DNA from 2 places in the Cellulomonas sp. EB106-03-03-XG116 genome. Region 2 is predicted to be linked to the other one. Evidence: predicted binding sites of a transcription regulator. Region 2 holds the regulator's gene; the other holds the start of a gene.

Region 1 (4,411 bases), on a different contig from region 2:
GAGGTCGGACATCAGGGCGTCGAACGCCGCCGGGTCGGCGGTGCGGCCGGGCCCGCCGGGGAACAGGGAGTCGCCGGTGAGCAGGTGGACGCGGCCCGGGACGGCGCCGGGTGCGCGGGCGTCGTCGGGCTCCCGGTACGCGAGGGCGACGGCGCCGGGCGTGTGCCCGCGCAGCGCGAGGACCTCGAGCCGGAGCGCCCCGACCTCGAGGACGTCGCCGTGCGCGAGCGCGCGCGGCACGGTGGTGCTGGCGGCCTCGGCCACGGCGTCCGCGTCGGCGGCCCCGGCGGCGTGCGCGGCGCCCGTCGCGGCGAGGACCCCGGCGAGGGCGCCGAGGTGGTCCCGGTGCCGGTGGGTGGTCACGACGAGCGCGAGCGGACCCGCGGGCGCCTCGCCCGGGGACCCGGCCCGCGCCAGGTCGAGCAGCCGGTCGGGCTCGGCCGCCGCGTCGACGAGCAGCCGCGCCCCGGTGCGCCGGCAGGCGAGCACGTACGCCTCGTTGTCCATCGGCCCGACGGACAGCTTGCGGAGCACGACCTCGTCGAGCACCCGGACCGCCGCCGGCCCTCCGGGCACGACGTCCCCGGTGTACCCGGCCACGGCGTCCTCGCCGCCCCCGCTCACGGCCGCCCCACCGCCTCGCCGCGCGACTCCGGCGCCCCGCCGCGCGCGAGCGCCTCGTCGTGGCTGTGCACGGCCCGCACGAGCGCGAGGTGGGACAGCGCCTGCGGCACGTTGCCGATCATCCGGCCGGTCGCGGGGTCGTACTCCTCGGCGAGCAGCCCGACGTCGGTGCGCAGCCCGTCGAGGACGTCGAGCACGGCGGTGGCCCCGTCGACGTCGCCCTGCCGCGCGAGCGCGTCGGCGAGCCAGCCGGAGCAGGCGAGGAACGGGTGCTCGGAGCCCCGCAGGCCGTCGTCGGTGCGGTCGGTGCGGTAGCGGAGCAGCAGGCCGGGGGCGACCTCGAGCTCGGCGCGCACGGCGGCCACCGTGCCGACCAGCCGCGGGTCGCCGGGCGGCAGGAACCCGACGAGGACGAGCTGGAGCAGGGCCGCGTCGGTGTGGACGGCGCCGTAGTGCTGCACGAACGTGTTCCGGTCGGCGTCCCAGGCGTGCGCCAGGACGTCGGCGTGCACGGCGTCCCGCTCGCGGCGCCACCGCTCGACGGGCCCGGGCAGGCCGTGCTCCTCGACGGCGCGGACGGCGCGGTCGAGGGCGACCCAGGCCATCACCTTGGAGTGCGTGAAGTGCCGGGGGGCGCCGCGCACCTCCCAGATCCCGCTGTCGGACCGGCGCCACGTGCGGCACAGGTGCTCGACGAGGTGCGTCTGCAGGGACCAGGAGTCGTCGCCCTCGGCCACGCCGGAGGTCCGGGCGAGGTGCAGCGCCGCCATGACCTCGCCGAGGACGTCGTTCTGCACCTGCCCGACCGCGGCGTTGCCCACCCGCACGGGCCGGGAGCCGGCGTAGCCGGGCAGGTGGTCGAGCGTGCGCTCGGCCAGCTCCCGGGAGCCGTCGACGCCGTACATGATCTGCACCTGCGCGGGGTCGCCGGCGACGGCGCGGAGCAGCCACTGGCGCCAGGCCTGGGCCTCGTGGCGGTAGCCGTGCTCCAGGAGGGCCTCGAGGGTCATGGCGGCGTCCCGGAGCCAGCAGTACCGGTAGTCCCAGTTCCGCTCGCCGCCCGGGTCCTCGGGGAGCGAGGTGGTCGCGGCCGCGACGATGCCGCCGGTCTCGGAGTCGGTGAGCAGCCGGAGCACGAGCAGGGACCGCACGACGGCGTCCCGGTAGGTCCCGCGGTACCGGGCGGACCGGGCCCAGCGCGCCCACTGGTGCTCGGTCGCCTCGACGCGGTGCGCGAGCCGGGGCGCCCGGGGCACGGGCTTCCAGGAGGGCACCCAGGTGAGCGAGAGGCCGACGCCCCCGCCCTCGGCGAGCGTGAACTCGTCGGCGTGCCCGCGGTGCGGACCGCCGCCGGGGCGGGGGAGCCGGTCGCCGCGCAGCACGAGGCTGTCCGGCCCGGCGACCGCGCGGATGACCTCGTCCCCGTCCGGGTCGGTGACGCGGTGCACCCAGGGCACGACGGCGCCGTACCCGAACCGCACGACCCACTCGTGCCGGAGCCGCACGGACCCGCGCACGACGGACACCCGCCGGACGAGGTCGCACCGGCCGTCCCCGAGCGGCATGGCGTCGAGCAGCACGGCCGTCCCGGTGGGCGTCTCGAACGTCGTCTCGAGCACGAACGAGTCGTCGAGGTACCGCCGGGTCACGCGGGTGGCGTCGGGCGCGGTGAGCAGCCACCGCCCGTGCTCGGGGCCGCCGAGGAGCGCCGCGAAGCAGGCGGGGGAGTCGAACCGCGGGGGGCACAGCCAGTCGACGGAGCCGGCGCGGGACACGAGCGCGGCGGTCCGGCCGTCGCCGAGCACGGCGTACTCGCCGATGGGCGTCGGGCCGGGGGCCGCGGGCGCGGGGGCCGCGGGAGCGGGCTCCGGCCCGGGCGTGGGTTCCGTCACGGCGGCGCGGTCGGTCACGGTCCACATCATGCGCCGACCAGGGGCGACGACGCAGGTCGGGCGACCTTTACGGTTCGAACACATGTGCGGATGTCGGTGGCTCGCCGTAGCATGCTGGGCGTGAATGATCGTCTGGTGGTCCAGGGGGCCCGCGAGCACAACCTGCGCAACGTCGACCTGGACCTCCCGCGCGACAGGCTCATCGTCTTCACGGGCCTGTCCGGGTCCGGGAAGTCGTCGCTGGCCTTCGACACCATCTTCGCCGAGGGCCAGCGCCGCTACGTCGAGTCGCTATCCGCGTACGCGCGCCAGTTCCTCGGCCAGATGGACAAGCCCGACGTCGACTTCATCGAGGGCCTGTCGCCCGCGGTGTCGATCGACCAGAAGTCGACCAACCGCAACCCGCGGTCGACCGTCGGCACGATCACCGAGGTCTACGACTACCTCCGCCTGCTGTTCGCCCGCGCCGGCACCCAGCACTGCCCGGTGTGCGGGGAGCGCGTGACCGCGCAGACGCCGCAGCAGATCGTCGACCGACTGCTCGAGCTGCCCGAGGGCACCCGCTACCAGGTGCTCGCGCCGGTGGTGCGCGGCCGCAAGGGCGAGTACGCGGACCTGTTCAAGGAGCTGCAGGCCAAGGGCTTCGCCCGCGCCCGCGTGGACGGCGAGGTGGTGCAGCTCTCCGAGCCGCCGACGCTCGAGAAGAAGCTCAAGCACGACATCGAGGTCGTCGTCGACCGCCTGGTGTCCCGCGAGGGCGTGCAGCGCCGCCTGACCGACTCGGTGGAGACGGCGCTCGGCCTCGCCGGCGGCCTGCTGGTCGTCGACATGGTCGACCTCGACGCGGACGACCCGGACCGGGAGCGCCGGTTCTCCGAGAACCGCGCGTGCCCGAACGACCACCAGCTCACGCTGGACGAGATCGAGCCGCGGACCTTCTCCTTCAACGCCCCGTACGGCGCGTGCCCGGAGTGCACCGGCATCGGCTCGCGCCTCGAGGTGGACCCCGACCTCGTCGTCCCCGACGACGACCTGTCGCTGCGCGACGGCGCGGTGGCCCCGTGGGCGCAGATCTCCTCCGAGTACTTCGAGCGCGTGCTGACCGCGCTGGCGGACGACCTCGGGTTCTCGATGGACCAGCCGTGGCGGGCGCTGCCCGAGCGCGCCCGCAAGGCCGTGCTGTACGGCGAGAACCACAAGGTGCACGTCAAGTACAAGAACCGCTGGGGCCGTGAGCGCCAGTACTCCACGGGCTTCGAGGGCGTCGTGACGTTCCTGGAGCGCCGCCACTCCGAGACCGAGTCGGAGTGGAGCAAGGAGAAGTACGAGGCGTACATGCGGGAGGTGCCGTGCCCCGTGTGCGAGGGGACGCGGCTCAAGCCCGAGGTGCTGGCCGTGCGGGTCGGCGGCAAGTCGATCGCCGAGGTCTGCGCGCTGCCGATCCGCGAGGCCAAGGAGTTCCTCGACGCCCTCGAGCTCGGCGTGCGCGAGCGGCAGATCGCCGAGCAGGTGCTCAAGGAGATCCAGGCCCGGCTCGGCTTCCTGCTCGACGTCGGCCTGGACTACCTGTCGCTCATGCGCGCCGCGGCGACGCTGTCCGGCGGCGAGGCCCAGCGCATCCGGCTGGCGACCCAGATCGGGTCCGGCCTGGTGGGCGTGCTGTACGTGCTGGACGAGCCGTCGATCGGCCTGCACCAGCGGGACAACCGCCGCCTCATCGACACGCTGACCCGGCTGCGCGACCTCGGCAACACGCTGATCGTCGTCGAGCACGACGAGGACACCATCCGCACCGCGGACTGGATCGTCGACGTCGGCCCCGGCGCGGGCGAGCACGGCGGCAACGTCGTGCACTCCGGCGACCTGGCGGGCCTGCTGGCGTCGCGCGAGTCGAT
Region 2 (4,411 bases):
GACGCGACGCGGGCGGCGTCGGCGGCCTCGTTCTCCGCACGCAGCACGGTGATCGCCGCCTCGAAGTCCTCGAGGCTGTTGAACGCCTGGTAGACGCTGGCGAACCGCAGGTAGGCCACCTCGTCCAGGTCGCGCAGCGGGCCGAGGATCGCGAGGCCGATCTCGTACGCGTCGAGCTCGGCGCTGCCGCTCGCGCGCAGGTTCTCCTCCACGCGCTGCGCGAGCACCGCGAGGTCGTCGTCGCTGACCGGTCGGCCCTGGCAGGCCTTCCGGACGCCGTTGACGATCTTCTCCCGGCTGAACGGCTCGGTGGCGCCCGACCGCTTCACGACCGACAGGCTCGCGGTCTCGATCGTGGTGAACCGGCGGTTGCACTGCGGGCACTGGCGCCGGCGGCGGATCGACAGGCCGTCGTCGGACGTGCGGGAGTCCACGACGCGGGAGTCGGCGTGACGGCAGAACGGGCAGTGCATGGACGCCTCCTCCGGGATGTGGTGCACGCGCCGGGGCGGGACCGCGACGATGCGCGCCCGCCCGGACGACCGGGACACGGTAGGGCTCCGGGAGCGGGCGGTGCAAGGCGGATCCGCGCAGGGGTGAACCCGCTGGTCACGAGCGGGGGAAGCGGTGCCCGGGCAGACGACGAGGGTGGCCGCTGCTGCGGCCACCCTCGTGGGGACGCCCCCGTCCCGTCTCGTCCGGACGACTCGCCTCGTCCGGACGGTTGCTGCACGCCTCTGCGTCCGACCCGAGGGCCGTGACGACGACGCGTCCCTCGCGGCGAGCCCCCCAGCCAGCCGTTCGAGGTGGCACCACAGTAGAGGCGCGCCTGCCAATTACGCAAGCACCGAGTGCCGTAATCCGTTCGAGACCTGCACGGCGACTGACCAGCGGCTTCGGAGCGGCTCGAATCGACGATCCAGGCCCGCTCGCACGGGTCGCGGCGACCGACCCGCCGTCAGGAGCCGGCGGGGAGCAGCAGGACCTGGCCGGCCTGGAGCGAGGCGTCCGCGAGGCCGTTCAGCTCCTGCAGGCCGAGCACGACGTCGCGCACGTCCTCGCCCGGGCCGGCGACGCTGGCGGCGATCGCCCACAGCGTCTCTCCCGACTGCACCGCGTGCGTCGTGACCTCGGTGGCGCGCTCCGGCGACTCGGCCACGGCGCGCCCGCCGACCAGGCCGCCGAGGACGACCGCCAGGCCCAGGAGGGCGACGACGACACGACCGCGCCGCGTCAGGTGGAGACGGCCCTCGCCGCCTGCGGCGACCGGCCGGCGCGCATCCCCGTTGCGCCGGGCGGGAGCCTGCCGGCGCGCCGGACGGGCGATCCCCGGGTGTGCTGCGATCGCGCTCATCCCCACCACTTCCCTCCTGGGCCGCCGGGCGACCCGAGTCGAACACCTGTTCGTTCGAACGCTTGTACGATGGAACCACACCCCACCGACGATGTCGAGACACGATCGAACAGGTGTTTGATCCCGCCCGTCCGTCCCCCTACGCTCGGTGACGTCGGGTACAGCGCACCACGAGGCACTGACACGCCCGCCCGACGGACCGCCCCGGACCCACCTGCGGGCGGCCTGACCAGGGCGGACGGGACGGGAGCGGGGACATGGCGAGCGACGGGACGGGCACCGCGGCGGGCCTCGGCGAGGCGGCCGTGGCCGAGCTCGGGGACGGCGACGGGCTCACGCCGCGGCAGCGGCTGGTCCTCGAGACCGTGCGCGCGTCGGTGGAGTCGCGCGGCTACCCGCCGAGCATGCGGGAGATCGGCGACGCCGTCGGCCTCACCAGCCCGTCCAGCGTCAAGCACCAGCTCACGGCCCTCGAGCGCAAGGGCTACCTCCGCCGCGACCCGAACCGGCCGCGCGCGATCGAGGTCGTCCAGCCAGACGACTCGCGCGGCGTGGCCCCGCTCCCCGGGCTCGCGGGCGTCACCGGCATCGGGGACGCCGACTCCGCGGCCCGCGACGGTGCGCCCGAGGCCGCGTACGTGCCGGTGGTCGGCCGGATCGCCGCCGGCGGACCGATCCTCGCGGAGCAGCTCGTCGAGGACGTGTTCCCGCTCCCCCGCCAGCTCGTGGGCGCCGGCGAGCTGTTCCTGCTCAAGGTCGTCGGCGACTCGATGATCGACGCCGCGATCTGCGACGGCGACTGGGTCGTGGTCCGCCGGCAGCCCGTCGCCGAGAACGGGGAGATCGTGGCCGCCATGCTCGACGGCGAGGCGACGGTCAAGACGCTCAAGCGCGCGGACGGCCACGTGTGGCTGCTGCCGCAGAACCCGGCGTACTCCCCGATCGACGGCGACCACGCGCAGGTGCTCGGGCGCGTCGTCTCGGTGCTCCGCAGCCTCTGACCCGGCGGGGCACCGCCCCCTCCCGGGCCCGGGTCAGACCTCCCCGCGCAGGGCGGCGAGCGCGCGCCGCACGTCCGCCGCGTCGTTCCAGACGTGGAACGCCAGCCGGACCCGTCCCGCGCGGCCGGCGACCCGGCAGCCCGCGGCCAGCAGGGCGCCGCGCCGTCGCCCGTCGGGGTCCGGCAGCGTCACGATCGCGCTGCCGCCGGACCCGAGCCCGAGGCCCGCGCGGAAGTCGTCGGCGAGCCCGATCGCGTGCGCCTGGACGGCGTCGGGGTCCACGCCGGCGAACGCGTCCAGCGACTCGGCCGCGCCGAGCCACGCCTGCCAGGCCGGCGACACGTCGAACCGCCGCGCGTCCCCCGCCAGCCGCATCTCGGGCCCGTAGCAGGACGCCCAGGGGTCCTCGCCCGCGTACCAGCCCGCGTGCACGGGGCGCAGCGCGTCCTGCGCCCCGGCCCGGACGGTGAGGAAGCCGGTCCCGCGCGGCGCGCACAGCCACTTGTACGCCGCGGTCACGCTGACGTCGTACCGGGACGCGTCGACGCGGAGCCACCCGGCGGCCTGGGTGAGGTCGCACAGCGTCCGGGTGCCCGCCGCCCGGGCGGCCGCGAGCACCGCCTCGTCGTCGAGCACCGCGCCCGTCGCCGACTGCACCAGCGAGTAGGCGACCAGGTCGACGCCCGGCACGACGGCCTCGGCCAGCCGCTCCGCCGGCACGTGCTCGACCCGCAGCCGGTCCTGCGCGAGGAAGGGGAACACCACCGAGCTGAAGTCGCCCGCCACGCACACCACGCGCGCGCCGTCCGGGAGCGACGCCGCGGCCACCGCCGCCATCGCCGAGACCTGGGACCCGATCGCGACCCGGTCGGCCGGCACGCCGACCAGGGCGGCGAACCGCTCCCGGGCGGTCCCGACCGCGCGCTCGTACCGCGCCACGTCGAGGCCGCCGGACGACCAGCGGTCCACGTCCTCGTGCAGCGCCCGGGCGGTGCGCCGCGGCGCGACGCCCGCGGTGGCGGCGTCGAGGTGCCCCGGCGCGGGGTCGAAGTCGGAGCGCAGGTCGGCGAGGGAACGCATGCCCTCAGCCTCGTCGGCGCGTACCCATGCAGACAAGCACCGATTCCGCACCGACCCATGCATCCGCCTTATGGTGGGTCCATGGTCGCCCGCAGCCTCGACGCCGCCGCCCTGCGCCTCGTGCGTGCCGTCCGGGACACCGGCAGCGTCACCGCCGCCGCGCGCGAGCTCGGGCTGACGCAGCCGGCGGCGAGCCAGCAGCTGCGCGCCGTCGAGCGGCTCGTCGGCACGCCGGTCGTGGTCCGCGCCGGGCGCGGCGTGCGGCTCACGGACGCGGGCCGCGTGCTCGCCCGGAACGCCTCGGCGGTGCAGTCGGCGCTGGACGCGACGCTGGAGGAGGTCGCCGCCGTGGCCAGCCTGCGCGCGGGCCGGGTGCGCGTGGCGGCCTTCCCGTCCGCGGCGGCCACCCTGCTGCCCGCCGCCCTCGCCGCGCTGCGCGCCGCCCACCCCGGCGTGGGCGTCACGCTCGTGGAGGCGGAGCCGCCCGAGGCGCTGGCCGAGCTCGCCGCCGGCCGGGTGGACGTCGCCGTGACGTTCCGCGACGCGGGACCCGACGCCGGGCCGGCGGACGCCGGCGGGCTGCGGCGGGCGGCCCTGCTGCGGGACGAGGTGCTGGTCGTGCTGCCCGCGTCCGACGGGCGCGCCGACGGCGAGCCGGTCGACCTCGCCGGGCTCGCCGACCGGCCGTGGATCGCGGGCTGCCCGCAGTGCCGCGCGCAGCTCGTCGGCACCTGCGCCCGCGCCGGCTTCGCCCCGCGGGTCGACTTCGCGACCGACGACTACCTGGCGGTGCTCGGCCTGGTCCGGGCCGGCCTCGGCGTCGCGACGCTGCCCGGGCTCGCGCTGGCCGCGCTGCCGCACCCCGGCGTCACGGTGCACCCCGCCCGGCCCGGCGCCGCGCGGCTGGTGGAGGCGGTCGGCGAGGCGGGCACCGCCCGGGTGCCCGCCGTGGTCGCCGCGGTGGCGGCGCTGCGCG

The links. The regulator LexA, encoded in region 2, represses DNA repair genes until DNA is damaged. The targets are predictions, from matches to a motif close to TCGAACANNTGTTCGA.
Region 1: a site for LexA is predicted at 2,591-2,606, ahead of uvrA (excinuclease ABC subunit UvrA). Genes of this name have one in related genera too.

Annotation. Positions count from the first base shown of each region.
Region 1 covers NZ_JBYTEP010000003.1:24,420-28,830, forward strand. Annotated here, with positions in the region: gene AC3WUG_RS02005 (MBL fold metallo-hydrolase) at 1-624, opposite strand, end outside; gene AC3WUG_RS02010 (glycoside hydrolase family 15 protein) at 621-2,516, opposite strand; gene uvrA (excinuclease ABC subunit UvrA) at 2,628-4,411, shown strand, end outside.
Region 2 covers NZ_JBYTEP010000042.1:24-4,434, reverse strand. Annotated here, with positions in the region: gene nrdR (transcriptional regulator NrdR) at 1-473, opposite strand, end outside; gene AC3WUG_RS14590 (LysM peptidoglycan-binding domain-containing protein) at 959-1,354, opposite strand; gene lexA (transcriptional repressor LexA) at 1,612-2,355, shown strand; gene AC3WUG_RS14580 (aminotransferase class V-fold PLP-dependent enzyme) at 2,389-3,435, opposite strand; partial or broken gene AC3WUG_RS14575 (LysR family transcriptional regulator) at 3,517-4,411, shown strand, end outside.